DNA from 4 places in the Mesorhizobium sp. M0938 genome. Region 2 is predicted to be linked to each of the others. Evidence: riboswitches for the same ligand, from Rfam matches in the RefSeq annotation. Region 2 holds a riboswitch; each other region holds the start of a gene.
What was found. Region 2 has a riboswitch for cobalamin ahead of NKH73_RS00710 (aromatic ring-hydroxylating oxygenase subunit alpha). Riboswitches for the same ligand answer to the same signal wherever they lie in the genome.

Region 1 (7,198 bases), on a different contig from region 2:
AGGCATTCGACCTCTTCCCAGGACAGCGTGCCCTCGTCGTTGGTGTGGAACTGGTCGTGGTGGATCTTGGACCGGCACACGTCCATCAGCGCTTCCGAGCCGCGCAGCATGCAGGGCGTGGTGCCGCAGACCTGGATATGCGCGCGGGTGCCGACCGGATTGAGCTGGTATTGCGTGTAGAAGGTCGCGACTTCGAGCCCTCTGATATAAGGCATATCGAGCATATCGGAGATCGTCTCGATCGCCGCCTTGGTCACCCAGCCCTCCTGCTCCTGCGCCAGCATCAGCAACGGGATGATCGCGGATTGCTCGCGGCCCTTCGGATACTTCTTGATCCATTGCTTCGCCGCCGCCGCATTCGCCCGGTTGAAGGCGAAGGAGACTGGCTGGAGGCGGGCTTCTGCGAGACGGCGGACTGACATTTAGCGATCGACCTCACCAAACACGATGTCGAGGGAGCCAAGCACGGCGGTGACGTCGGCCAGCATGTGGCCGCGGCAGAGGAAATCCATGGCCTGGAGATGGGCGAAGCCTGGCGCGCGCAGCTTGCAGCGGTAGGGCTTGTTGGTGCCGTCGGACACGAGATAGACGCCGAACTCGCCTTTCGGCGCTTCGACCGCCGCATAGACCTCGCCCGCCGGCACACGGTAGCCCTCGGTGTAGAGCTTGAAGTGGTGGATCAGCGCTTCCATCGAGCGCTTCATCGCCGCGCGCTTCGGCGGCACCACCTTGCCGTCGAGATTCGACACTGGCCCCGTGCCTTCCTTGCCGAGCAGCAGGTCGACGCACTGGCGCATGATTTTCGCCGACTGGCGCATCTCTTCCATGCGCACGAGATAGCGGTCGTAGCAATCGCCGTTCTTGCCGATCGGAATGTCGAAATCCATCTCGGCATAGCATTCATAGGGCTGCGACTTGCGCAGATCCCAGGCGACGCCGGATCCGCGCACCATGACGCCCGAAAAACCCCAGGCCCAGGCATCGGCCAGCGAGACGATGCCGATGTCGACATTGCGCTGCTTGAAGATGCGGTTGCCGGTCAGCAGTGCGTCGAGATCGTCGAGCGATTTCAGGAACGGATCGATCCAGTTGCCGATATCCTCGACCAGCCTCTCGGGCAGGTCCTGGTGGACGCCGCCGGGCCGGAAATAGGCCGCATGCATGCGCGAGCCGCTGGCCCGCTCATAGAACACCATGAGTTTTTCGCGCTCAACGAAGCCCCACAGCGGCGGCGTCAGCGCGCCGACATCCATCGCCTGCGTCGTCACATTGAGGATGTGCGACATGATGCGGCCGATCTCGCAATAGAGCACGCGGATCAGCTGGCCGCGCTTCGGCACCTCGATGCCGAGCAGCCGCTCTGCGGCAAGCGCAAAGGCATGCTCCTGGTTCATCGGCGCGCAATAGTCGAGCCGGTCGAGATAAGGCACCGCCTGCAGATAGGTTTTGGCTTCGATCAGCTTCTCAGTGCCGCGATGCAACAGTCCGATATGCGGATCGACGCGATCGACGACTTCGCCATCGAGCTCCAGCACGAGGCGCAAAACGCCATGCGCCGCAGGATGTTGCGGGCCGAAATTGATGTTGAAATTGCGGACGGAAGTCTCAGCCACGGCTTATGCGTCTCCAGGCCATTTCTTGAACGCCACAACCCACAAAAGAACGAGATTCAGAAGCGGGACAACCATCAAGATGCTCAATGCGGAGGGCCAACCGGCTCTCGGAAAGATCCGCCAGTACGGCACGATCAAAGACGCAAAAATGATCATGATAATCAGCCAATGAAAAACGGAGAAGCTGCCCATCAACACGCCCTCATTGTTTTGCCTTCTCGTCGCCTGGCAGGACGTAATCCGTCCCTTCCCATGGCGAGAGAAAATCGAAATTGCGGAATTCCTGCTTCAATTCCACCGGCTCGTAGATGACCCGCTTGGCTTCGTCGTCATAACGCACCTCGACAAAGCCGGTCAGTGGGAAATCCTTGCGCAGCGGATGGCCCTCGAAGCCGTAATCGGTCAGAATCCGCCTGAGATCGGGATGGCCCGAGAACAGCACGCCATAGAGATCGTAGGTTTCGCGCTCGAACCAGTCGGCGCCGGGATAAACGCCGGTGATCGACGGCACCACGGTCTCCTCGTCGGCCTGGACCTTGATGCGGATGCGAATATTCTGCTTCGGCGACAGCAAATGATAGACGACGTCGAAGCGCTTGGCCCGCGACGGGTAATCGGCGCCGCACACGTCGATGATCGAGATGAACTGGCAGTTTTTATCGTCGCGCAGGAAGGTTACCACCTCGATCAGATCGTGCGGCTCGAGCGAGATGGTGAGTTCGCCATAGGCAAACACCGCATCGCTTATCCGGCCGCTCAGCTTCTCGCCGAGATAGGTCGAGAGTTCATTCAACGACAGGCTCATCATCCCGCTCACCGCTCGATCGTGCCGGTGCGGCGGATCTTCTTTTGTAACAGAAGGATGCCGTAAAGCAGCGCTTCGGCGCTCGGCGGACAGCCGGGCACATAGATGTCGACCGGCACGACGCGATCGCAGCCGCGCACCACCGAATAGGAATAGTGGTAGTAGCCGCCGCCATTGGCGCAGGAGCCCATCGAGATGACGTAGCGCGGCTCCGGCATCTGGTCGTAGACCTTGCGCAGCGCCGGCGCCATCTTGTTGGTCAGCGTGCCGGCGACGATCATGATGTCGGACTGGCGCGGCGACGCGCGCGGTGCGACGCCGAAGCGCTCGCTGTCATAGCGCGGCATCGAGGTATGGATCATCTCGACCGCGCAGCAGGCGAGGCCAAACGTCATGAACATCAGCGAGCCGCTGCGCGCCCAGGTGATCAGCGCCTCGGTCGAGGTGACGAGAAAGCCCTTGTCGGCCAACTCGTTGTTGATCTCGAGAAAGAAAGGGTCATTCGCCCCCACCGGCTTTCCGGTGCTGGGGTCGAGAATGCCCTTTGGCTTCGGCGCGACGAGCGTGCCGGAATTGTCGCTCAATCCCATTCCAGCGCTCCTTTCTTCCATTCATAGGCAAAGCCGATGGTCAGCACCGCCAGAAACACCATCATCGACCAGAAACCGAGCATGCCGATCTGGCTGAAAGACACGGCCCACGGAAACAGAAAGGCCACTTCCAGATCGAAGATGATGAACAGGATCGACACCAGGTAGAAGCGAATGTCGAACTTCATGCGGGCGTCGTCGAACGAGTTGAAACCGCACTCATAGGCGGAAAGCTTTTCCGGATCTGGGTTGCGGTAGGCCACCAGGAAGGGTGCGGCAAGCAGCGCCAGGCCGACAACCAGCGCCACGCCGATGAACAGGACGATGGGCAGGTACGAACTCAACAATGCGTTCATGCTGCAGCTTTCCGTTGGCGGCCAATCCACTCTGATTACAGCACCGGACCCACTTGCGGAAGCGTGACAGTTTAACCACTGAACCGTTTTAGGGGGCTCTATGCTGCAACGCGGCGAGGGTTAGCGCAGGGCTTTCGGCGAAGCAAGTCAAACCTTGTTCAAAACACGGTGCTGGACGGCATATCCGGATAAACTGGTCCGATCCGCTCCGGTTTGATTTCCTTCACTTTTTACTCCACTTTTCTCTCCTGACATATATCCCGCCAAAACCCTGCTAGCATGGCGCGGAATCATTGATCGCTCCTCGTTCGAAACACCCTCAGGGCCTCGCCTGCATGAAGGAAAAAATATCGCTCGCCGCAGCCCGGCGCATCGCGCTCGCCGCCCAGGGTTTCACCGACCCCCGGCCGAACGGCACGCCGGATCGCCGCCATCTGACCCGGGTGCTTGCCCGCACCGGCCTGTTGCAGATCGATTCCGTCAGCGCGGTGGTGCGCGCTCACTACATGCCGCTCTATTCCAGGCTTGGCCCCTACCCGCTGGCGCTGCTCGACAACGCCGCCGTGACGCGCAAGCGCACGGTCTTCGAATATTGGGCGCATGAAGCCTCCTTTCTGCCGGTCGAAACCTATCCGCTGATGCGCTGGCGCATGCAGCGGGCCGAGCGTGGCGAGGAAATGTACAATGGGCTGGCCAAGTGGGGCCGCGAACGCGCCGCCTATATTGAAGACATTTATCGCGAGGTCGTCGAACGCGGCCCGATCGCCGCATCCGCCCTCGAGGGTCAGAAAGGCTCGGGCGGCTGGTGGGGCTGGAGCGATGCCAAGCACGCTTTCGAATGGCTGTTCTGGGCCGGTCGCATCACCACGGCGTCGCGTCGTGGCTTCGAGCGGCTTTACGATCTGCCCGAACGGGTGCTGCCGCCGGCCGTGCTCGACCTGCCGGTGCCCTCTCCTGAGGATGCACATCGCGAATTGCTGCGCATTTCCGCCCGCGCCCACGGCGTCGCGACAGCGGGCGACCTGCGCGACTATTTCCGCCTCTCTCCCGCTGACATCAAGGGCCGGATCGAGGAACTGGTCGAGGTGGGCGACCTTTTGCCGGTGCGCGTCGAAGGCTGGGACAAGCCTGCCTATCTTCACAAGGACGCCCGTTTTCCGCGCAAGATCCAGGCGCGCGCGTTGCTCGCTCCGTTTGATCCCGTTGTCTTCGAGCGCACCCGAACGGAAAGGCTGTTCGACTTCCGCTATCGCATCGAAATCTACACCCCCGCCGAAAAGCGCCAATACGGCTATTATGTCCTGCCGTTCCTGCTTGGCGACAGGATAGTGGCGCGCGTCGACCTCAAGGCTGACCGCCCCGCCGGCGTGCTGCGTATCCATGCCGCCTATGCCGAGCCTGCCGCGCCGGCCGAAACAGCGGCCGCGCTGGTCGAGGAATTGAAGCAGATGCAGGGCTGGCTCGGCCTGGAACGGATTGAAGTCACGCCCGCAGGCGATCTGGGTCCGGCGTTGGCCGACATCATCGCGTCGTAGACACGCGTTGACACGACTGCCTGCACAAGCCTAAATCCGGTTCAGACGGTCTCCTCTCGGCAAAGGGAGGAGCCAAGAGGGAATGCGGTGCGAAATCTCGATTTCAAATCCGCGGCTGTCCCCGCAACTGTAAGCGACGAGCCAAGGCCGAAAACCACTGGGACGGTCCCGGGAAGGCGGCACCAAGGCGATGACCCGCGAGCCAGGAGACCTGCCGTCTAGGACATAAGAATCCGATCGCCTGGCGGGTTTTCCGGGCAAGGAGCCTGATTTGGAACGCGACAGCAGTTTTCCGGCTGAGACAGCGGACGTTTTGTCCGGCGATAGTGATGCCTTGGCCGGCGTCACCGTGATCGTCTGCGCCTCCTGCCGCGACGAGACCGGCTCCGACGGCCATCCCCGCGCCGGCGAATTGTTGGCCGAAGACACGCGCCGCGCTGCATCAGGCGAAAATATCCGTATCCGCACCGTCGAATGCCTCGGCAACTGCAAACGTCGGCTGAGCGCCGCGATCCTGCGCGACGGCTGCTGGAGCTATGTCTTCGGCGATCTGACCGCGACCAGCGGCGCCGATCTCGTCGCCGGCGCAAAGCTCTTCGCCACATCGACCGATGGCCTCATTCCGTGGCGCGGCCGCCCCGATTGCCTGAAGCGCGGCCTCGTCGCCCGCATCCCTCCCCTCGACCTTCTGAAGGATCCGATATGACCACTTCCGTCTCCCGCGTGCCCTGCACCGTCGTCACCGGCTTCCTCGGCGCCGGCAAGACGACGCTGATCCGCCATCTGCTCGAAAACGCCGGCGGCAAGCGGCTGGCCATCATCGTCAACGAGTTCGGCGACATCGGCATCGACGGCGAGATCCTGAAAGGCTGCGGCATCGACACCTGCCCCGAGGAAAACATCGTCGAGCTGGCAAACGGCTGCATCTGCTGCACCGTCGCAGACGACTTTGTCCCGGCGCTGGACCAGATCCTGTCTTTGACGCCGAAGGTCGACCATATCCTGATCGAAACCTCCGGGCTCGCTCTGCCCAAGCCGCTGGTCCAGGCCTTCCAGTGGCCGACGGTGAAGAGCCGGGTGACGGTCGATGGCGTCATCGCCGTGGTCGATGGACCGGCGCTGGCCGAAGGCCGCGTCGCCAACGACATGGATGCCCTGCAGGCACAGCGCGTGAAGGACCAGACGCTCGACCACGACGATCCGGTCGAGGAAGTGTTCGAGGACCAGCTCGCCTGCGCCGACCTGATCATATTGTCGAAGAGCGACCTGATGGACGCCGCTGGCTCGGCCCGTGCCAAGGCCATCATCGGCGAGCACGCCGCGCGCGCCGTCAAGATCGTGCCGACCTCGCAAGGGAAGGTCGATCCGTCTGTGCTGCTCGGCCTAGGCCTTGCCGTCGAGGACGACATCGAGAACCGCAAGACCCACCACGACGACGAGCTCGACCATGAGCATGACGACTTCGATTCCTTCGTCATCGACATTCCGTCGATCGCCAATCCCGATGAACTGGCTTTGCGCGTCGCCACGGCGGCGGAGGAACAAAACGTGCTGCGCGTCAAAGGTTTCGTCGAGGTCGGCGGCAAGCCGATGCGGCTCCTGCTGCAGGCCGTCGGTCCGCGCGTCAATCATTATTACGACCGCGCCTGGACCGCTGAAGACGACCGCCGCTCGCGCCTCGTCGTCATCGGCCTGAAAGGGCTGAACCGCCCGGCAATCGAGCGTATCCTCGCCGGCTGACCCCAGGCACGAGCCGCGATGCACATCCTCACCACAACATCCGCCTCGCTCGATGATCTCGCCGAGCCTGTCGATCTCAGGCAGACGCCTGCGGATGTCGTGGCGCTGTCCTTCACCGACAGCGATCTGGCCGGCCTGGCGGCGGCATGGAAGGCGGATGCGGCACGCCTGCCGTCGATGCGGCTGGCGGCTCTACGCGACCTGCGCCATCCCATGTCCGTCGACCTCTGGATCGACAGTGTCGCCCGGCACGCCAAGGTTATTTTGGTTCGTATCCTCGGCGGTTACGACTGGTGGCGCTATGGTTGCGACCAGCTTGCCGTTGTCGCACGAGATCGCGGTATCAAGCTGGCGCTCCTACCGGGCGAAAGTCACGACGAGGATTTGCGGCTGATCGAAGGCTCGACGCTGCCCCGCGAGGAGTTGGACGGCCTGCTCGGCTATTTTCGCGAGGGCGGCCCGGAGAATATGACGGCGCTGATGCGAAGACTGGCAAGTCTTGCCGGATCGGGTGTAGCGGTCGCTGAACCTGTCAGCGTGCCAAAAGCCGGCTACTATC
Region 2 (7,198 bases):
GGCGGTGGCCACGTGGCGTTCTGACGATGAAATACAGTTCTTTCGCGAGCTGCGCCGCATCGCGGAGCGCCATCTTGGCGCCATCGCCGATCAGCGGTACAGCTTTGGAGACGCAGCCGCGCTTGAGGTGCTGCTCCGGGACGCCGGCTTCCACGGAATCCGTTCAAGGACGATATCGCGCACCATCCGTTTCAAGGACGGCGCACCCTTCCTGCGATTGAATACGAAGGCGCTGGTCGGCATGAGTGCAGCTGGCAAAGGCATGGGCGATCAGGAACGCAAGCGCGTCGCGGACGAGATCGTGAGCGAGAGTGCGCCCGCGCTGCAGCCATACAGCGATGGATCGGAACTCGCCTTCGAGCTCAGCGCCAATCTGGCGACAGCCAGGGGATAAAGTGCTTCCCTCACCCGGTTATGGAAACGCGAGCCATCCCGGATTCCGTTCTGAGTGGGGCAAATCTGGACAACGGCAGGTGACGGCGGGTTTCTCCATACAAAGCCGCCGTTCCCGAACAGGCCTGTGAGGGACAATAAAGGGTCGGATCGTGCCGGTCATTGCGGGTACCAAGTGTTAGGCCTTCACCACCAGTCGCGAGGTTGCGGCCAAAATTATGGTTGCCCGCCAGGGCATCTTCGAGAAGACTGGTGATGGCCGGTAAACGGCCTCAAGCAAACGGATTGTCTCGATGGTCACCCGCGGCTTCTCTTCAGGACGAAAGCCCCCGACGGATACGGATGCGCGCATTCCGCCGGGGCAGTATCTCGAGCAAGGATTTCCGGTGCTGTCGGCCGGGCCGACGCCGCGTGTGCGCACCGAGGAGTGGTCGTTCACGCTCAAGCACGGGCCGCGGCCGATCAAGAAGTGGAATTGGACGGAGTTCAACGCGCTGCCCTTGACCAAGATGACGCGCGACATCCATTGCGTCACCGCTTGGACCAAGTTCGACACGGCCTGGCAGGGTGTGCTGGTCGACGATATTCTGGCGGATGCCGGCGTCGAGCCGCCGAGCCCCTTCACGCTGGCGCTGTCGTTCGACGGCTACACCACAAACGTGCCGACGAAGGACCTCACCGCCGGCAAGGCGATGGTGGCGCTGCTTTATGAAGGCAAGCCGATCACGCCGGACCATGGCGGCCCGGCGCGGCTGCTGGTTCCGCATCTCTATTTCTGGAAATCGGCCAAATGGCTGAACGGGCTGCAGTTCACCGAGCGCGACGAGCCTGGCTTCTGGGAGTTGCGCGGCTATCACATCTATGGCGACCCGTGGCGCGAGCAGCGCTATACGGGCGATCCATGAGCGACGGGCCGGCAGCGCAGTCGCCCTGGCAGACGGTCACCATCAGGCGCATCGAAAAGCGCACGCCGCGCGTCACCAGCTTTTTCCTCCAGCCTTCGCGGCCCTTCGCCTATCGTGCCGGGCAGCATGTCGATGTCAGGCTGACGGCGCCGGACGGCTATCAGGCGCGCCGCTCCTACTCCATCGCCTCGGCGCCGGAAGCCGGCGAGACGATCGAGCTGGCGATCGAAAGGCTCGACGACGGCGAGGTCTCGCCCTTCTTCCACGAGGTGGCTGCGGTCGGCGACGAGGTCGAGTTGCGCGGCCCGCTCGGCGGCCACTTCGTCTGGTCCGACGGCGACGGCGGCCCGCTTCTGCTGGTCGGCGGCGGGTCGGGCGTGGTGCCGCTGATGGCGATGATCCGCCATCGTGCCGCGCTGAAATCGGCGGTGCCCGCGACGTTGGTGTTTTCCGCGCGGGTCTGGGACGAGGTGATCTTTCGCGACGAGCTGATCGATTTCCACGATCGCCGGGACGGCTTCGATCTGGTGCTGACACTGACGCGCGAGCCGGCCCGGCGTCCGGCGGACTATTCACGGCGGATCGATGTTGCGATGATAGAGCAATCGATGGTGCGGCTGCCCGCGCCGCCAAGGTTCGCCTTTGTCTGCGGCTCGAATGCCTTCGTATCGGCCGCCGCCCAGGCGCTGATCGATGCCGGCGTTCCGGCAGGCCTCATCCGCACCGAGCGCTACGGGGTCTAATGCATGTCGCGCAAAATGTGCAGCGGTTTTGCGATACGACATGTCGCATAATGCCGGTCAGACGCGACGCGCTCTAGGCGCCTGCCTTTCAGGCCTCGATTTCCAACGCCGACAGCGGCTTCGAACAGCAGGCAAGGATGAAGCCATCATCGATCTCGTGATCGAGGATGCCGCCATTGTGGCTCATCTCGACTGTGCCTGAGACCTTTTTCACCTTGCAGGTTCCACACAGGCCGAACTCGCAGGCCGCCGGGATGCGCACGCCCGAAGCGCGCGCCGTCTGCAGCACGGTCTGGCCGGCAACGCAGTCGGCATCGACATCCGAAAGCGAAAAGCGGATCGGCGTTGCGGCCTCGGCAGGGGCTTCGATCCCACCCTCTGCCGGCCCACCCTTTGCCGGCGAACCAAACGGGGCCGGTATTTCCTCCACTGCCGGTGCCGCAAAGCTTTCCTGATGATAGTTGGCCATGTCGAAGCCAGCGGCCTCCAGCATCTGCCGCACGGCGCGCATGAACGGGTCGGGGCCGCAGCAGAAGATTTCCCGCTCGCGAAAATCTGGCGCCAAAAGCGGCAGCCTGATCGCGTCGATCCGGCCCATATGGCCGAACCAGCCCTCGCGGCTGGAGCGCTCTTCGATCATGAAGCCGAGCGTCAGGCCCGGCATGCGGCTGCCGAGCAGTTCGAGTTCCTTGCGGAAGATGATCTCCTCGGGCTTTCGCGCGCAGTTGACGAAGCCGACATCGGTCCATGGCGCGCAGTCGTTCAGCCAGCGCAGCATCGACATCATCGGCGTCACGCCGGAGCCGGCCGAAATGAACAGATACTTGGCCGCGGGATGGCTGTGCAGCGAAAAGTCGCCCGTCGGCCCATAGGCCTTCACGTGAACGCCGGGCTTGAGGTTGTCGAACATCCAGCGCGTGCCGATGCTGCCGGCCTGGGCTTTCACCGTCACCGCGATCGAGAACGGCCGCGACGGCGAGGACGACAGCGTATAGGTCCGCATCAGCGGGCCGTCAGTGGTCGGCAGTTCCAGCGTCACGAACTGCCCCGGTCTGTAGCGGAACCAGGTCTGGTTGTCGGAGCGGAAGGTGAAGGTCTTCACGTCAGGCGCCTCGTCGCTGACGCCGATCACTTCCAGAACCTGGAGCCTGTCGTTCCAGGGCGCCATATCGTCGAGATGGCGGTAGAGCCCGAGATCCGTCATTGCGTTCATCTCTTCACGTTTCTCTTCAGGCGACGCTGCGCAGCGCCGGCCGGCCGCCCTCGGCAAGGCGCGGTTCGATGAACGAGGCGTACCATTCGACGAACTGGATGACGCCGCCCTCATGCAGTTCCGAATAGGGGCCGGGCTCGTAAGCCGGCGACAGGATGCCGAAGGCGTTTTCCTCGACGATGCGGCGGTCCTGGTAGTTGGTCTCGGTCCACACATGGGTGAGTTCGGCAAGGTCGTAATCGACGCCTTCGACCGCATCCTTATGGACCAGCCATTTGGTAGTCACGGCGGTTTCCGTGGCGCTGATCGGCAGCACGCGGAAGGTGACCGCATGATCGCCGAGGATGTGGTTCCAGGTCGTCGGATAGTGATAGAGCAGCAGCGAGCCGATACGGTCCGTGGAAACGCTGTCGGAAAGGTTCTTCTTCACGGCGCGCCTTCCCGTCATCGTATAGCTGACGGCGTCGCGCAGCAGCGGCGCGCGGGTGGCGCGATACTGCCCGGCCGGATCGATGCGGAACTTGCTCGGCAGGCCCGCCGCCTCGCATTTCGCCCAGTGCGCCAGCATTTCCGGATCGCTGTCGGCACCCTGCACGCCGGTCACGGTCGGCGCTTCCGGGAATGTCTTGCACAGTTCCGGATGGTTGCCGGCGCAATGATAGCACTCGCGGTTGTTTTCCCAGACGAGCTTCCAGTTGCCCTTCTCGACGATGGTCGATTCGAAGGCGACCTTGGCCTCGCGCAGCCGGTGCGGCAACAGGTAAGGTTCGATCATGGCGCGCATCGGCGCGAAATCGGCGGGCTCCCTGGCCAGGCAGATGAAGATGTAGCCGCCGACGCTCTCGCAGGCGACCGGCTTCAGGCCGAACTGGCTTTTGTCGAAACCGTCCGCCATCTGGCGGGCGAACAGAAGCCGGCCGTCCAACTCATACGTCCATTGGTGATAGGGGCAGACGAGCTTCGCCGCCGTGCCCTTGTCAGCATTGCAGACGCGGCTGCCGCGATGCCGGCAGGAGTTGTGGAAGGCATTGATCTTGCCTTGCTGGTCGCGGACCAGCACAACCGGATAATCGCCGATCTGGGCGGTGATGTAGCTGCCCGGCTTCGGCAGTTCGCAATCATGGCCGATGAACAGCCAGTCGCGATACCAGATCAGCTCCATGTCGAGTTTGAAGAAGTCGGCATCGGTGTAGAAGGGCTGCTCGAGCGAGTAGCCTTGCCTGCGGCCGTGCAAGAGCCTCAGCATGTCGTTGCGCGCGTCCATGTCCTGTCCTCGCTTTCGTCGCATCGGCCCGAAAATCGGAATCGATTTTCGGAAAGCACGATGCGCAGGTTCAAAGTCTTGGAGCGTACTTTGTGCGTCCAAGTGAACGCACGTCGCTCCAAGGACTGAACTGGTGGTGATGGAGGAAGGATCGGCTGCAGGCCGGTGAAGGACCGGCATGCTCTATCCACCTCTTGACCGCCCACCGCGATCAGTCGAGTTCAACACCTCGGGCTGGTTTCCGGGCTCTGGAGTGTCCTTGCGGGCGGTCGCGACACCTTCCCAGGCTTGTGGCCCAGTGGTCTCCCGTTGCGACTTGAACTCCACCACCGTTGCGGGGGCAGCGCCGGGTTCTGACCGGCTTCCCAATTCTCCGCTTCGTCGTCACCAAGCGGCACCTGAGATGGTGTGATCTAATCATGACGGCCGGCCGACTGTCGGCATGAAAGCGACATCGTATCCATGCGGCGCGACACAGCCGGCGAAGCGTGCAGGTTGGCAATAGCAGGGCTGGAACCCCATTTTTCGGCGGCCATTGCTGGCGGTCGTGGCATCGAATCCGACCCGCGGCGGAGACAAAGAAGGTTAACAGTTTCCAAAAGTGACTATTAGCCACTTCTAAAATCGAACCGAACGGTTCGTTTCTGTTGACAATGCGTGCATGACGCTGTGAACGCGGGTCCGCCAATCCGTCAAATGGGCGAATAGTGTATTTGGCTTAAGTAATTGAAAGAACAACCAAAGTCGATGCAGATAGAAGCACCTGGTACAATTTCAAGGTGCAGATTCTTGGTCCACACGGAACAACTTCGTGATTGGAATCTGCCGGATTGCCTTCCCACATCGGGCCTGTCCGAACGACGCGAATTCCTTTCAAGACACGCCGCTAGACGGACCGAAAACTAAGATACTGGAGTATCAACAATGAAAAAGATTGCTCTTGCTGCCGTCGCCGTTTTGGCCATCACCGGCAGTGCCTTTGCTGGCAGCGACCATTATGGGTCCGACGGCTATGGGTCCGACGGCGCCAACCAGCCGACTGCTGCGGTCGACAGCTCTTACACGGCTTCCATTCAGAAGCCGGCTCACGCTGAAAAGCCCGTTGTCCAGGGCGCCGACCGTGACCGTTTCGGCAATTAACAGCTGATCCCACAATTAACAGCTGATCCCAGACAGGCGGCGGCCAAGTCTGCCGCTCGGGATCTCACAAATCTGGAGTACTAGAAATGAAAAAGATCATTCTTGCCACTGCCGCCATTTTGGCCATCTCCGGCAGCGCTTTTGCCGGTAGCGACAACTTTGGATCTAACGGCGCCAACCAGCCGGCCGTTGGGGTCGACAGCTCGTACACGGCTTCGGTTCAGAATTCGGCATTGGCGCAGAATCCGGTTCCGGCTGACGAGAAGCCCGTCAACAGCAGTGACCGTGACCGCTTCGGCAACAACTAACACTCAGTTCAACAGAGCGGCGGCATCTGCCCGCCGCTCTGGTGGAACATGAAAATCCAGGAACATTAAAATGAAGAAGATTGCTCTCACTGCCGCCGCACTTTTGCTTGTTGCCGGCAGCGCCTATGCCAACAACGACAAGGTTGGCGGGACCGACATCAACGAGCAGGCGACCGTCAACGTCGACAACACGCAGACGTCTTCGGTACGCAACACCGCTTCGCCGGTCTACAAGCTGCTCAATTCGTCGGGCGACTTACACAAGTCCGCCCCGCAGGGCAGCGACCGGAACCTGTTCGGCCGCTAGCGCATCGGCCCGAAAATCGGAATCGATTTTCGAAAAGCACGATGCGTAGGATCAAAGTGTTAGAGCGTACTTTGTGCGTCCACTTGGACGCACGTCGCTCTAACCGCGACCTGAACGCACAAGAGCGGCGGGCTTTGCCCGCCGCTCTTGTTTTTTGGCTTCGCCAAATTGCTTATATCGGCAGTCTTGCTGCCTCTCTCAGGCCGCCTTTGCTTCCGCTTCGTGAAGCGTGAAGGACCGCCCGTCGGCATCGAAGATGTGGAGGTCGCCAGCGTCCGCACTCAGCCGCAGCTTTGCCCCGCGCTTGACCTCGACATTGCCCGGCAGCTTGGTCACCAGCGGCAGGTCGGCGCGGCCGATGTCGACATAGACAAGCTGGACCTCGCCGAGCTGCTCGACATAGTCGACCGTTCCCTCGAAAAGATAATCCGCACCGCTAGCGATCGTCAGATCCTCCGGCCGCACGCCGAAGCTCACTGAAGCACCTTTCACTGAGGCCGGCGTGGCGATCGGCACCGTCGCCTTGCGCCCGCCGACATGGCTGACGATGGTCGGGTTGCCTGATTTGTCGATCGTCGCCGGCAGGATGTTCATGGCCGGCGAGCCGATGAACTGGGCGACGAACAGATTGCCGGGTTTCTTGTAGAGCTCCATCGGCGTGCCGACCTGCTCAATATGACCGTCCTTGAGCACCACGATGCGGTCGGCCAGCGTCATTGCCTCGACCTGGTCGTGGGTGACGTAGATCATCGTTGTGGCAGGCATCGACTCCTTGAGCTTGGCGATCTCGATGCGGGTTGCGACGCGCAGTGCCGCGTCGAGGTTCGACAGCGGCTCGTCGAACAGGAAGACTTTAGGGTTGCGCACGATGGCGCGGCCGATGGCGACGCGCTGGCGCTGGCCGCCCGACATCGCCTTGGGCAAA
Region 3 (7,198 bases), on a different contig from region 2:
TTTGATGCCGGATTATGACGTGCTTTGCATCGGCAATGCCATTGTCGACATCATCGCCCAGTGCGACGAGGAATTCCTCGAGACCAACGGCATCATCAAGGGCGCGATGAACCTCATCGACACACAACGCGCCGAACTGCTCTACAGCCGCATGGGTCCGGCGATCGAGGCGTCCGGCGGCAGCGCCGGCAACACGGCGGCCGGCGTCGCCAGCTTTGGCGGCCGCGCCGCCTTCTTCGGCAAGGTCTCCAACGATGCGCTGGGCGAAATCTACGCGCACGACATCCATGCGCAGGGCGTCGCCTTCGACACCACGCCGCTCAAGGGTGAGCCGCCGACGGCGCGTTCGATGATCTTCGTCACCCCCGACGGCGAACGCTCGATGAACACCTATCTCGGCGCCTGCGTCGAGCTTGGGCCGGAGGATGTCGAGGCCGACAAGGCGTCTGGCGCCAAGGTCACCTATTTCGAAGGCTATCTGTGGGACCCGCCGCGCGCCAAGGAAGCAATCCGGCAGACGGCGAAGCTGGCGCACGCGGCAGGCCGCGAAGTCTCCATGACACTGTCGGATTCGTTTTGCGTCGACCGCTACCGCGACGAATTCCTCGACCTGATGCGTTCGGGCACGGTCGATATCGTCTTTGCCAACAGCCACGAGATCAAGTCGCTCTACCAGACATCGTCGTTCGACGAGGCGCTGGCCCAGATCCGCAAGGATTGCCGGATCGCCGCCGTGACCCGCTCGGAAAAAGGCTCGGTGATCGTGCGCGGCGACGAGACCGTGGTGATCAAGGCGACCGCCATCAAGGAACTGGTCGACACGACGGGCGCCGGCGATCTCTATGCCGCCGGCTTCCTGCATGGCTACACGCAAGGTCGCGACCTCAAGACCTGCGGCGACCTTGGCTCGCTGGCGGCCGGCCTGGTGATCCAGCAGATCGGCCCAAGGCCAAGGCAGAATTTGCGCCGCGAGGCGGAACGGGCTGGGTTGCTGTAGATGCGCGGGCAACTAACCAGCCGCCCTACTGACGCGATCATCGCAGTGGCGGAACTGTGTCAAAGCTCGCTGATAGCGACAGCCATTCGCTTCGGAGAACTGACCGATTCTGCTGCCGTGAAGCTCGCTGGAAGAGCGGTGCAAGGCGGGCTTGCCTTGATGGCATTCACCGTCATCGAGATCGCCACCGGCATTTTCCAGAAGCTCAGCTTGGGGAAGGCCAGTAAGGTTCCTGAGGTAACGGAGAACTCGCGGCGTCCGTCGGAGCACTTGACTTGCGATCACGTCCCACGATGCCGAATGCGGGCAGACTGGTTCGCCATTGGTATGGGACCAGCGGAATTGGCAGCAGGGCTTCATCTTCGTCAATCTCGACGAGGCGCCGGATGTGGAGCCCGGCATTCGCGGATGTCAGGAAGTGCTCGCCTGGCTGGTATTCACATCGCGGTCTGGCGTCCACGATTTTGGGATCGTCGAGGGCAACGAGGAAGGGATTCAAAAACGGGCCCTGACGGGCGGAAAGGGACTATCCCGCCCTCTCCGATCTCCGTGTCAAAACTCTTCGACAGACGCAGGATCGCATCACGGGGCCCGGCAGCCTTGGCGGCAGCGACATAATTTCAGTTCATTTCAACAGGTGCTGGCATCTACTGGGTGTATCTCTTATCCGAACAATCCAACAATTACCGCAAGCACGGTCCGCTCGATCGGGTCGCCAGCTATTTTCGCGATAAGCCGGTTCTTGAGGGCGCCGAAGCCGAAACGCGACAATCGGTCGCCATTTGCTCTGACGCTCGTCAGATCCTCGTCAGCAGGGGGTGTGCCAATCTGGGAATGCCAGTTGCTCCATCATGGGGAATATTCAACGGAGGCATGAAATGGACGCATTGAACAACGCCAACTCGCCGCGCCGGAACCTCACATGGCAAACTGGGGCTGTTCACGAACTAATCGCTTTTGAACAACCCCTGAGAGACTTGCTACAGGAGCGAGAACAACAAGCCGAAGTTGGCCCGTCCCGTCCTGTTGTCTCAGCCGCAGACCAGCGCTTCAACACGGCGGCCCAGCAGCCACATAGGAGTCTTATCGCAATTTCCAACCGCGGTGCGACTGTCAATTCTGATCAGCCCAAGACAGGCGGGCTTTCGGCGGCCCTGGAGTGCGTCGTGGAGCGTTCCGGCGCGGTCTGGGTAGGTTTTTCCGAGCATCTGGGCGACGGGGATAAGCAACAGGTGCCCCTCGTGCAGCGTGGCAAAGGTCAAATCGGGTGGCTCGATGGGCCGGCAGCGGACTATTCTCGGTACTATCAAGGTTTTGCAAATTCAATATTGTGGCCGGCGCTCCACTCGCTGCCGGACCGGATCTCAGGCTCGGAAGAGGATTATAAAAGTTATCGCGACGTCAATGCCTTCATGGCGCGCGCGGTGTCCGAATTGGGAGATAACGCAGTCTACTGGGTTCATGACTACCATTTCCTGCCGCTCGGCGCTGATTTGCACAGACTCGGCATTGACCGGCCGATCGGCCATTTCCTGCATACGCCATGGCCCGAGTCTGACATGATGGAGCGCGTGCCCAATTCTGGCGAGCTAATGACATGTATGCTCGAGTATGATCTGCTCGGTTTCCAGACCGACCGTGATGTGAGCAATTTCCTCGCCTGTGTCCAATCTCATTTGGGGCTGGAGAGCAAGAACGGGGTCGTTTTCTCGGACCATGGCCAGACGCAATGCCAAAATTTTCCTATAGGTATCGATCCGAAGCAATTCGAACAGTGTGCCGCAGATTCGCTTGAGGCGCAGAAAGCCTACATTTCGCAGTTGAAACTTGGCGGAGCAAAGCTAGTTATCGGCGTCGATCGGCTCGACTACACCAAGGGCATCGACAATCGGATTAAAGCTTTCGATCTGCTGGCAGTCGAGCCGCAACGTGTCTCGCTCTTGCAAATCGCAACTCCCTCACGTGGCGACATCCAAGCGTACAGCGAATATCGGCGCGACGTCGAAAGACTCGTCAATCAAGTCAACAACCGGCATGGCACGGACGAGTGGATGCCGATTATCTATGAGAACAGGTCGTTCACCCAAGCTGAGATAGCGGGTCTTTACAGAGCCGCGCGTGTTTGCGTTGTGACGCCGTTGCGCGATGGCATGAATCTTGTGGCGAAAGAATACATTGCTGCACAAGATCCGAGCGACCCTGGCGTTCTGGTGTTATCGAAGTTTGCCGGCGCGGCCGAAGACTTCGCCGAGGACGCCCTGCTGGTAAATCCGAGGCTCTCCGACGAGATAGCTACCGCGATCTCAAGAGCGGCCAGCATGCCGCGCGAAGAACGCATCCAACGCTGGCGGAGGATGATGGACAAACTTGAAGCGTATACGATCCACCATTGGTCAGCGGACTTCGTTCGGCAACTGGACAGCAGCCGGGTTACGGTCCCTGCGGATCACTTCCACTATGTTGGCTTGGGCTGGATCAGCGAGGCCCAAATGCCTTCGTATCGGACCGAGCCAGAATTGCACACCGCGCTGACGCGTGCACTGGATAAAAACTGGGTCCTGCCGATCGTATGATGCAGAATATGAAGCACGCGAGCTTTGCCTGCGTTTGCGCATCCCTCAATGCCGAGCGCTTGGAGAGAGAGATACTTATACTGACCGCCTGAATGCGGCTTAAGCGGCTTATCGGGACCACAGTCGGGCTTTGCATCAGACCCTTGAGCCAGGCTCGGTCAGTGTGGTCTCTTGCCGCCGAGCGGAGTCATCACGATTGCCTAGTCACCCGTGATGACGACTGGCGTGCCAATTCCCGCGGTTTGGCGCTCACTCCGAGAAAACCGCTTCTACCACGCACGCACGGCTTGCGGCCGCATCGTTAAACATCGCCACCAATGCGATCTTCTGCATTCTAATGACGTTGTCACGCGCTTGAAGTCTTGTCCGAAATCCTTCATCGGCGACCTGCGAGGGATGTCGCAGCCCGACAGGGATCCATTAGTTGGACAATGGTGGCAGCGGAGCAGCGCCGCCAATGGGCGACTGAATATTTCACAATGTTAGACAAGCGTAAAAGCGAAATCACATAACGACATAAACATTTCGTTATGCGTCATTGACAAAAGAGCGGACTGCTGTGATTATCTGCGTGTCGTGGTTCTCGCGTGCGGCGCTGCCGCAGCGGAGCTAAGAGGGAAGCCGGTGCAATGCCGGCGCTGCCCCCGCAACTGTTAGCGGCGAGCCAACCCCACTCATGTCACTGAGGCAAATACCCTCAGGAAGACGGGTAGAGGCTATGACCCCGCGAGCCAGGAGACCTGCCACGGCGAATTACGTCCACGGGCGGGGTGTCTCGGTGGCCGCTGCAAGCCGGCGTTCGTGCCGGCCTGCTAGCGCCTTCCTTGTCATCGGCGCCCCAACCATCGGGGTATGACATGACTGACTCTCAGGAAATTCCTGTAGCAACGCTCGGCGTGCCGCGCTTCGGTCGTCGGCGAGAACTGAAATTCGCGCTTGAAAGCTACTGGTCCGGAACATCGTCCGCTGGCGACCTTCTCACGACGTCGAAGGCGCTCCGTGCCGCTAGCTGGGAAGAGCAGCGCGATCGCGGCGTGTCGAAAATCCCGTCGAACGACTTCTCGCTTTACGACCATGTGCTCGACACCGCAGCCATGGTCGGGGCCGTTCCATCCCGTTACGGCTGGAATAGCGGCGAGGTCCCACTTGACATCTGCTTCGCAATGGCGCGCGGCAACCAGGGTCAGACGGAGGATTGTGGACACGCTGGTCACCAGGAGGAGGCTCATGGACCTGGTGTAACCGCGATGGAAATGACCAAGTGGTTTGACACCAACTACCACTACATTGTGCCGGAACTCGATGATGATCAGACGTTCGCCCTCTCGTCATCGAAGCCGGTCGATCACTTCCTCGAGGCTAAAGCTCTCGGCATTCACACACGCCCAGTCATCCTTGGACCCATCACCTTCCTCAAGCTGGCGAAATCGCCTGCCGAGGGGTTCGGTCCCATCGCGCTCCTACCGCGGCTGCTGCCCGTTTACGAGCAAGTCCTGCAGAAGCTGAAGCTGTCGGGAGCCGACTGGGTGCAGATCGATGAGCCAGCGCTTGTCCTCGATCTGAACCCGAACGAACGAGCTGCGTTCGAATTCGCCTATGGCCAGCTGTCGAAAGCCGCGCCCGAGCTGAAGATCATGCTGGCTACGTATTTCGGGTCGCTGGGAGACAATCTCGAAACCGCGGTTTCTCTGCCCCTGGCCGGGCTGCATATTGATCTCGTGCGCGCTCCCGAGCAGCTGGAAACGGTGGGTCGGCTCGCTCCGAAGGATCTGGTGCTCTCGCTTGGCTTGATCGATGGCCGCAACGTCTGGCGTGCGAACCTGCCCGCCATTCTCGACCGCATCAAACCGATCGTCGCCGGCTGGCCCTTGGACCGCGTCGAGATCGCGCCTTCTTGCTCGATGCTGCATGTGCCGATTGATCTGCGCATGGAGACGGAACTCGACGCCGACATCAGGTCGTGGCTCGCCTTCGCGGCCCAGAAGACCGACGAGTTGGTCTTGCTGGCCCGGGCCCTGTCCCAAGGCAGGGATGCGGTGGCAGGCGCGTTGAAAGCGTCTGCCGAGGCTGCCGCCACGCGCGTGACATCCACGAGGATCCATGACCCGCTTGTTCAGGGGCGGATCGCTAGCATTGAGGACAGCGCGAAGCGACGAGAGAGCGCTTTTGGCGAGCGCTCCAGAGTCCAAGCCGGCTCACTCGGGCTGCCGCCGTTCCCGACGACGACCATCGGGTCCTTCCCGCAGACGCCGCAGGTACGCAAGGCGCGGGCCGCTCATGCGAAGGGCCAGCTGAGCTATGTCGACTATGAGACGTTCCTGAAGAAGGAGATCGAGGCTGCAATTCGCTGGCAGGAAGAGATCGGGCTGGACGTGCTGGTGCACGGTGAGTTCGAGCGAAACGACATGGTACAGCATTTCGGCGAGCAGTTGTCCGGCTTCGCGCTCACCCAGCATGCCTGGGTACAAAGCTATGGGTCGCGCTACGTGCGTCCCCCCATCATTTTCGGCGACGTATCGAGGCGCAATCCGATGACAGTGCGCTGGTGGCAATTCGCCCAGTCGCTTACGGAAAAGCCCGTGAAGGGAATGCTCACAGGCCCAGTCACCATTCTCAACTGGTCTTTTGTTCGCGACGACGTACCCCGCTCCGAAGCCTGCCGCCAGATCGCGCTCGCCATCCGCGACGAAGTGACGGATCTCGAAAGATCCGGCGCAAGGATGATCCAGATCGATGAGGCCGCGTTTCGCGAAGGATTGCCACTGCGCCAATCTGACTGGAAAGTCTATCTCGACTGGGCTGTCGAATGTTTCCGGATCGCTTCAACGGGTGTAAAGGACGCGACTCAAATTCATACCCACATGTGCTATTCGGAGTTCAACGAGATCATTCACGCGATCGCTGGAATGGATGCGGATGTCATTTCGATTGAGACGTCGCGCTCGAAGATGGAACTGTTGGACGCCTTCACGAGCTCCAAATATCCGAACGAAATCGGTCCCGGCGTCTATGATATTCACTCACCACGCGTCCCGGAAGTCGGCGAGATTTCGGACTTAGTCATGCTTGCCCGCGAGCGACTGTCCGACGGCCAACTGTGGATAAACCCGGACTGTGGCCTCAAAACACGCAAATGGGAGGAGGTCCGCCCTGCCCTCATGAACATGGTCGCTGCAGCACGCGCGCTCCGGCAGAAAGTGCAGGCGTAAGGCTTCTCTTCCTCACCGTGTGGGGAGTTGCCGGTGGCGGATGTCGGCCGGGAATATGCCAAACCGATCACACTCTTGAAAATAATCCACACGGCGAAAATGTGCAATTTTCCTTCGGCACGTGTCCTCATCCCGCAGAAATATAAATGTGACACCACGCTATAGTATTGGTCCTTGGGAACATACAGGCCCCGCGCCTCGAACAAATCGTACACACGTCGTTTCTCAAAGTAGACTGCTTGGCATGTTCGCTCAGGCGGCGACAATATATGATGCTGCGCGTCTGTCCGCTTCCCCAGTTGATTTGCGCAGACTACGGGCGAGGTTGCAGGTTTCGGGTATTGCTAGCGTGTCCCGCCAATTCGGAGATGGACGTGGCAATTCGTGTGGCCCAAGTAAAAGCCGCAATCATTTTCGAT
Region 4 (7,198 bases), on a different contig from region 2:
GGTGTTTTGCGGAGAGAGCGAACGCTGCACCCGCTACGTCTCGCCAAACGCGCTGGTCAAGGCGTCCGAAACGATCCGTCGCGAGCCTGTCCCCGTTCCCGACGAACTGCGTGCTTTGAGACACGAACTCGGTTTCGACTATGGCAAGTTCGATTTCGTCATGCATGAGGGCAGGGCCGTACTCCTCGATGCGAACAAGACCCCGGGTCGCCCCAAAAACCTGGTGAAGATGTTCGCGGCCGGCGCTTCCTATCTCGCCGACGGCTTCGAAGGCCTCATCCGTCGGATCGGATAATGCGGTGGGCTTGGTCCAAACTAATACTTGACCAAGTCAACTAAATTATTGACTATGTCGGGCAGGAGGATGCCATGACGATTCATCAACCCGGCAAGGAGCGGATCGATGCGGTGCGGGGCTTCAACCGCTTCTACACCCGCCAGATCGGCCTGCTCGACGAAGGATGGCTGAAAAGCGCCTTCTCGCTGACCGAGGCTCGTGTGCTCTATGAACTGGCGCATCGCCACGGGCTGACCGCCACCGATCTTGCGCGCGATCTCGGTCTCGATGCCGGCTATCTCAGCCGGTTGCTGAAAAAGTTTCAGGAGCGCGGCCTTGTGGAGCGCGCTGCGACGGAAGCCGATGCGCGGCGCTCGTCGATCGCGCTGACGCCGGCGGGGAGGGCGGCCTTCGCGCCGCTGAACCAGGGTTCGCACGATCAGGTCGCGGCCTTGCTCGACCGGCTCCCGGATCCGGAGCAGGACAGGCTGGTCAAGGCGATGCAGACGGTGCAGCGCCTGCTGGGCGACAGTGCCGAGCCCAAGGTCCCCTACATGCTGCGGCCTTTGCAGGTCGGCGACATCGGCTGGATCATCCATCGCCAGGGCCTGCTCTACGCGCAGGAATATGGCTGGGACGAAACCTATGAGGCGCTGGTCGCCGAAATCCTCGGCGCCTTCGTCAAATCCTTCGATCCGAAATGGGAACGCAGCTGGATCGCCGAACGGGAGGGGGAAGTCGTTGGCTCGGTCTTTGTCGTGCGCCAGTCGGACACGGTGGCGAAGCTGCGCCTGCTCTACGTCGAGCCCTCGGCGCGCGGTCTCGGCATCGGCAAGCGACTGGTCGAGGAATGCATCGGCTTTGCCCGTGCTAAGGGATACAAGACGCTGACATTGTGGACCAACGACATTCTCGTCTCGGCGCGCCGCATCTATGAGGCGGCGGGCTTCAAGCTTGCCGAGGAAGAGCGCCACCATTCCTTCGGCAAGGATCTGGTCGGCCAGAACTGGAACCTGGAGCTGTAACGTCTCTCACCCCTTCACCGGTATCCAGATTTCCAGCCCGCCATTGCCGCTGCGCGGATCGAATTCGGGGCCGTAGCGCTCGAATTCGGGCGCATCGGCGATCTCGTGTCCGGACGCCGGCAGCCATTTGTTCCAGATCGTGTTGACCGTGCGGCGGATGGTCGAGATGTGGTCACGATGGGCGAACACGGCGTATTTCTGCGCCGGCACGCGTACGCGCGAAAACTCCTTCGGCAGGTCCGAAAAATCGGACACCTCGACACCGGCGATGTAGTCGAAATTGCCGGCGTCGTCGCCATTGACGCAGACGCCATAGGCGACGTCGCCGACCTCGCCCGGAATGTTGCCGATATAGGGGCCGAACCGCTGCCATTGCATCGGGATGCCGGCGCTGGTTTCGCAGCTGTAGCGTTCGCTGAGACCGGCGATGAGGAACGGCCGGCTGGCCTCAAAACGCGGCGGCTCGAGATTGGTGAGGAAGGACTGGTCCATCAGGATCGGCTCCACGAGATCGAGGTTGTCTAGCGAGCCTTGCGCGCGCACCAGTTCCGGCGTGGTGCCGAATTGGTCGCGGAAGGCGCGGGTGAAGGCCTCATGCGAGGCATAGCCGGTGTCGAGAGCGAGCGAGAGGATGTCGGGTGCACCGGCGGCGAGCTTGCGCGCCGCTTCGGTCAGCCGGCGAGACCGCATGTAGCCCATCACCGAACGGCCGGTCGCCGCACCGAAAGCCCGCGTCACGTGAAAGCGCGACACCCCGCTGCTCTTGGCGACATCGTCGAGCGAGACGGATTCCGGCAGATGGCTTTCGACGAACCACAGCGCTTTCTCGGTAGGATTCATTTGGCTCCTTGCATGGGCCAGTCTTCACATTGGCAAAGTCTTCGCGTCGGCAGGTCATCGTGCCGTTTCCTGGAGCTCGCAGTTTGATCGAAATTGCGCACTGCGCAAATCGCGACGGCGGCCGGCAGTCGAAGGCGTCAGGCGAAAGAGCTTGACAGGAGCAAGCAACGTCTTTTAGGTAGTAACGTTATTACATAACGATGATCCATATGACTCCCTCTGACAAGACCCTAGCTCTCGTGGCTTTCCGAGCCCCGGAAATTTATTGCGCTGTGATTGGCGGGAAATTAGGGTGGGCGACTGATGGTCCCCGAGTCGAAAGGCGAGGGGTGAAAAGGGAACACGGTGAGATCTTCGGATCGAGGCCGTGGCTGCCCCCGCAACTGTAAGCGGTTAGCAAGATCCGAAATGCCACTGGCCGGCAAGGCTGGGAAGGCAGGATGGCGCAAAGACCCGCGAGCCAGGAGACCTGCCATCGGCTTGAGTTGACCGGACGGGGTGTGCCGGGAGGAGACGTGGACATCGGTCTTGTCGGCCGGTCGGTCCAGCTTCCTTCCGTCGCCATTGAGAAAGTGACGGTAAGTTGGACGCCTCCCAGCCTCTTCTTGAAGCGCGCGAACTGAGCGCGACGGCGGGTAGTCAGCGCCTGGTCAGCGCGGTGAGCCTTTCGGTGGCGGCGGGCGACCGCCTCGCCATCATCGGCCCCAACGGCGCCGGCAAGACGACGCTGTTGCGCATGCTATGCGGTACGCTGCGGCCAAGCGCGGGAGAGGTGAGATTTTCCGGACGCCGGCTGGAGACGTTTTCTGCCGCCGAGCGGGCGCTGCACATGGCTGTCGTCGGCCAGACCGATCAGCCTGATCCGCGGCTTGCCGTGATCGACTATGTCGAGCTTGGGCGCGTCCCGCATGCCGGTTTGCGACGAAGGAGCGAGCAACGCGACATCGTCGTCGAAGCGCTTCGCAGAACCGGCCTGCTGCCGCTGCTCGGCCGCACGATCGGCTCGCTGTCCGGTGGCGAGCGGCAACGCGCCCAATTGGCACGCGCCATCGCCCAGGAGCCTAAAATCCTGTTCCTCGACGAACCGACCAATCATCTCGATCCGCGCGCCCGCAGCGAACTTCTCGAACTCGTATCGCAGTTGGGCATGACCGTCGTGGCGGTGCTTCACGATCTGTCGCTGGTCACGCCATTTGCCACCAGGGTGGCGGTGATGAACGAGGCCCGACTGCAGGCACTCGCCGGTCCGCGCGAGGCGCTGACCAAGCAGTTGATCCGCGACATTTTCGGCGTCGACGTGCTTCGGCTGCGCCATCCCACCGAAGACCGCGAACTCACGGTCTTCGAAGTTCCAAACCGCGCCTCTTCCGATTTAACCAAGGAGCAACATCCGTGAAACGCCTCGCACTGTCTTCTGCTTCCCTCCTGCTTGCCCAGACCGCCTTGGCTTTTCCGGTAACTGTCGACAGCTGCGGCACGCCGCTGACCTTCGATGCCGCGCCGAAGCGCGCCGTCATCCAGGATCTGAACATGGCCGAGATGGCCTTCGCGCTGGGGCTGCAACCGTCGATCGTCGGCCTGACCGGCATCACCGGATGGTACAAGGTCGGTCCGGAATTCAAGGCCGAGCAGGGCGCGATCCCGGAACTCGCGCCGAAATACCCGACGCTCGAAAACCTCGTCGCCGTCGAGCCTGATTTCTTCTTCGCCGGCTGGTACTACGGCATGAAGCCGGGCGGCGAGGTGACGCCCGATACGCTGGCGCCGCACGGTATCAAGACGTTGGTGCTGACGGAAAGCTGCGTCCACCTCGACAGCAACCGCCCCGCCGCCTCGATGGACCTGCTCTATGGCGACGTCGAGAAGCTGGGCAAGATTTTTGGCAAGGAGGCCAAGGCGAAAAAACTTGTTTCGGACTGGAAAGCGCAACTCGCCGATATCACGGCAAAGGTCGGCGACAGCAAGGGAACGCGGGTGTTTCTTTACGACTCCGGCGAAGACAAACCCTTCACATCAGGCAAGTTCGCGATCCCCAGCGCCATGATCGCCGCCGCCGGCGGCGACAACGTCATGGCCGACATGCAGACGAGCTGGGGCAACACGGATTGGGAAACGGTCGCCTCCCGCAATCCGCAGTTCCTGGTCCTGCTCGATTACCAGGACGGCGGCGGCTACCGCAAACTGCTCGATTTCCTCAGAGCCCATCCGGCGATGAAGGAGACCGATGCGGTCAAGAATGAACGCTTCGTCGCGCTGCGCTATGCCGAACTGACGCCCGGGCCGGCGAATATCGAGGCGATCGGCAAGATCGCCAAGGCGATGCACCCGGAAGCTTTTTGAGCTTGCGCCACCGGGCGTTCGAATTGGCCATGGCAGCAGGAGCAGCAGCGATGGCTGCTCTTGCTCTGCTGTCTATCGCTTATGGATCGACTGTCATAGCGCTGACGGACGTGGTTGCTGCGCTGGCGCATGCGGCCGAACTGGGCGGAGACATCGTGTCCGGTCCGATCGCCAAGATCGTCGTCGATCTCAGGCTGCCGCGCACGATCATGGCCATCTGTGTCGGCGCCGGGCTGGGCGTCATCGGTGCGCTGCTGCAGACGGTAACGCGCAACGACCTTGCCGACCCATTCCTGTTCGGCCTGTCTTCCGGTGCTGCGGCCGGTGCAGTTTCCGTCATCACCATTTTTGGCGACCATTTCGGTATCTGGACGCTGCCGGTCGCCGCCTTCACCGGCGGCATATTGGCCGCCGGCATCGTGCTTGTGCTGGTTTCCAGGGTGAGAGGTCAAGGCCCCGAACGGCTGATACTGGCCGGCCTTGCCGTCTCGTTCATGTTCACCGCCTTGACCAATTATCTCGTCTTTGCCGGGGACCAGCGCGCCGCGCACTCGGTGCTGTTCTGGACGATGGGCGGGCTCGGATTGGCGCGATGGGACAATGTCGGGCTGGCTGCTCTGGGCGCAGGCACCATCCTTGCCTATGCGCTGTGGAACCACCGCCGGCTCGACGCTTTCTTGGCCGGCGAAAATGCCGCCGAAACCCTCGGCGTCCCGGTTGCGCGGATGCGCAGGACGACATTTCTCGTCGCCGCTTTCTCGACGGCGATCCTAGTCTCGGTCGCCGGCGTCATAGGTTTCGTCGGCCTGATGATCCCGCATCTGTCCAGGACCCTGGCCGGCCCGTTGCACCTGCGCCTGATTGCAAGCTGCGCCCTGTTCGGAGCTGTGCTGTTGCTGGCAAGCGACCTTCTGGCGCGCACGCTGCTGCCGCCGCAGGAACTGCCGATCGGCATCATCACCAGTTCGGTTGGTGCTTTCTTCGTCGCCACGATGCTCATTCGCAATCGTTCGGCATGACTGTCATGCAAGTTTGCCGCCTTCTGGCACAATGCGGCTCCTTGAATGATGAGCACGCTTATAATATATGCCGCTTATGGTTTCCGACGGCATCGACAGATTGGGCTTTTTGATCCACGACGTGCAGCGCCTGATGCGCAAGCGTTTCGAGGCGAAGGCCAGCGGGCTCGGCCTTTCCTCGGCGCAATGGCGGCTTATGGTCCGCGTCGCCAAGGAAGAAGGCATCACGCAGGCGCGGCTCGCCGAACTCCTTGAGATCGAGCCGATCAGCGTATCGCGCCTGGTCGACCGGATGGAGGAGGGCGGCTGGATCGAGCGTCGTGCCGACGCTGCCGACCGCCGCGTCCGCATGATCTTTCCAACTGCCAAGGCGAGCGAGGCCTACGCAGAGGTCAAGAGCCTCGCTGGCGAAGTCTATGAAGAATCGCTGACCGGCGTGTCGCCGCAAGATCGCCGCGTCCTGATCAAGGCGTTGGAGACGATGGCCGAAAACCTGGCGGACGGCGACACGGCGTCCTGCGAAAAAGTCAAGAATACAGAAGGCGCAGCAGCATGAACGCGGTAGCCAAAGTAGATGAGAATGCAACCAAGCTGGAGATGGAAGCTCCCGCGCAGCCGGCAGCTCCGGCTACGGTCGCTCCGCAGCCAGCGCCGGTGGCGCCGAAGAAGAAGCGCCGTGCCGGCCGCTTCCTTTTGATGTTTGCGCTCCCCGTGGCGTTGATCGCCGGCGGCAGCTACGTCTGGGTGACCGGTGGCCGCTACCAGGAGACGGAAAACGCCAATCTGCAGCAGGCCAAGGTATCGATCGCCGCCGATACGGCGGGCCGCATCGTTCAGGTCGACATTTTCGACAACCAGTCCGTCAAGCAGGGCGATGTGCTGTTCGCCATCGATCCCGAGCCCTACCGGATCGCGCTGGCGCAGGCCGATGCGGCGGTGGCCGGCGCGCGCCTCAATGTCGAGCAGCTGCGTGCGGCCTACAGCCAGGCGATAGCGCAGGAGAAGTCCGACGCCAGCCAGATCGACTACGCGCAGTCGCAATACGACCGGGCCGCCGATCTTGCCCGCAAGGGCATCAATGCCAAGTCGTCGCTGGACGAGGCCAGGAACGATCTCGACAAGGCCAAGCAGCAACTGGCGGTGGCCGAGCAGGGCATCCTCAGCGCCAAGGCGGCACTTGGCGGCAATCCCGAAATCGAGACCGACAAGCATCCGACCGTGATGGCGGCGCTCGCCGCGCGCGACAAGGCTGCCTACGATTTGGCGCAGACCACGGTCAGGGCGCCGGCCGACGGCATCGTCAGCCAGGCTGCCTCGTTTAAGGTCGGCCAGTATGTCGGCTCGGGCACGCCGCTGTTTTCGCTGGTCGAGACCGCCGATACCTGGATCGACGCCAATTTCAAGGAAACCCAGCTCACCCATATGAAACCCGGCCAAAAGGCCGAAATCGTGGTCGACACCTATCCGGGCAAGACGTTCGAAGCCACGGTCCAGGCGATCGGCGCCGGCACGGGGGCCGAGTTCTCGCTGCTGCCCGCTCAGAACGCCACCGGCAACTGGGTCAAGGTCACCCAGCGCATTCCGGTGCGCCTGCAACTGGCCGATGCCGATGCCAAGATGGCGCTGCGCACCGGCATGAGCGCGACCGTCACGGTGGACACCGGCGTGGCGCGGGGCTTTCCGAGCATCTTCGGCCA

Region 1: it holds a riboswitch for cobalamin, as region 2 does, so the genes downstream of both, NKH73_RS13440 (DUF1636 family protein) here and NKH73_RS00710 (aromatic ring-hydroxylating oxygenase subunit alpha) in region 2, are expected to answer to the same signal.
Region 3: it holds a riboswitch for cobalamin, as region 2 does, so the genes downstream of both, metE (5-methyltetrahydropteroyltriglutamate--homocysteine S-methyltransferase) here and NKH73_RS00710 (aromatic ring-hydroxylating oxygenase subunit alpha) in region 2, are expected to answer to the same signal.
Region 4: it holds a riboswitch for cobalamin, as region 2 does, so the genes downstream of both, NKH73_RS14600 (ABC transporter ATP-binding protein) here and NKH73_RS00710 (aromatic ring-hydroxylating oxygenase subunit alpha) in region 2, are expected to answer to the same signal.

What each region holds. Positions count from the first base shown of each region.
Region 1 covers NZ_JAMYNS010000006.1:319,153-326,350, forward strand. Annotated here, with positions in the region: gene NKH73_RS13410 (NADH-quinone oxidoreductase subunit E) at 1-422, opposite strand, end outside; gene NKH73_RS13415 (NADH-quinone oxidoreductase subunit D) at 423-1,613, opposite strand; gene NKH73_RS13420 (NADH-quinone oxidoreductase subunit C) at 1,816-2,418, opposite strand; gene NKH73_RS13425 (NuoB/complex I 20 kDa subunit family protein) at 2,427-3,008, opposite strand; gene NKH73_RS13430 (NADH-quinone oxidoreductase subunit A) at 2,999-3,364, opposite strand; gene NKH73_RS13435 (winged helix-turn-helix domain-containing protein) at 3,700-4,899, shown strand; cobalamin riboswitch at 4,929-5,132, shown strand; gene NKH73_RS13440 (DUF1636 family protein) at 5,171-5,605, shown strand; gene cobW (cobalamin biosynthesis protein CobW) at 5,602-6,639, shown strand; gene NKH73_RS13450 (cobaltochelatase subunit CobN) at 6,658-7,198, shown strand, end outside.
Region 2 covers NZ_JAMYNS010000001.1:156,960-164,157, reverse strand. Annotated here, with positions in the region: gene NKH73_RS00730 (class I SAM-dependent methyltransferase) at 1-394, shown strand, start outside; gene NKH73_RS00725 (molybdopterin-dependent oxidoreductase) at 687-1,298, shown strand; gene NKH73_RS00720 (FAD-binding oxidoreductase) at 1,295-2,041, shown strand; gene NKH73_RS00715 (FAD-binding oxidoreductase) at 2,130-3,245, opposite strand; gene NKH73_RS00710 (aromatic ring-hydroxylating oxygenase subunit alpha) at 3,271-4,518, opposite strand; cobalamin riboswitch at 4,734-4,935, opposite strand; gene NKH73_RS00705 (DUF680 domain-containing protein) at 5,443-5,658, shown strand; gene NKH73_RS00700 (DUF680 domain-containing protein) at 5,745-5,966, shown strand; gene NKH73_RS00695 (DUF680 domain-containing protein) at 6,037-6,273, shown strand; gene NKH73_RS00690 (ABC transporter ATP-binding protein) at 6,472-7,198, opposite strand, start outside.
Region 3 covers NZ_JAMYNS010000033.1:10,908-18,105, forward strand. Annotated here, with positions in the region: gene NKH73_RS31415 (adenosine kinase) at 5-997, shown strand; gene NKH73_RS31420 (alpha,alpha-trehalose-phosphate synthase (UDP-forming)) at 1,876-3,570, shown strand; cobalamin riboswitch at 4,131-4,332, shown strand; gene metE (5-methyltetrahydropteroyltriglutamate--homocysteine S-methyltransferase) at 4,428-6,779, shown strand.
Region 4 covers NZ_JAMYNS010000007.1:105,475-112,672, forward strand. Annotated here, with positions in the region: gene NKH73_RS14585 (hypothetical protein) at 1-295, shown strand, start outside; gene NKH73_RS14590 (bifunctional helix-turn-helix transcriptional regulator/GNAT family N-acetyltransferase) at 370-1,302, shown strand; gene NKH73_RS14595 (GyrI-like domain-containing protein) at 1,309-2,142, opposite strand; cobalamin riboswitch at 2,430-2,633, shown strand; gene NKH73_RS14600 (ABC transporter ATP-binding protein) at 2,726-3,538, shown strand; gene NKH73_RS14605 (ABC transporter substrate-binding protein) at 3,535-4,482, shown strand; gene NKH73_RS14610 (FecCD family ABC transporter permease) at 4,533-5,501, shown strand; gene NKH73_RS14615 (MarR family winged helix-turn-helix transcriptional regulator) at 5,578-6,057, shown strand; gene NKH73_RS14620 (HlyD family secretion protein) at 6,054-7,198, shown strand, end outside.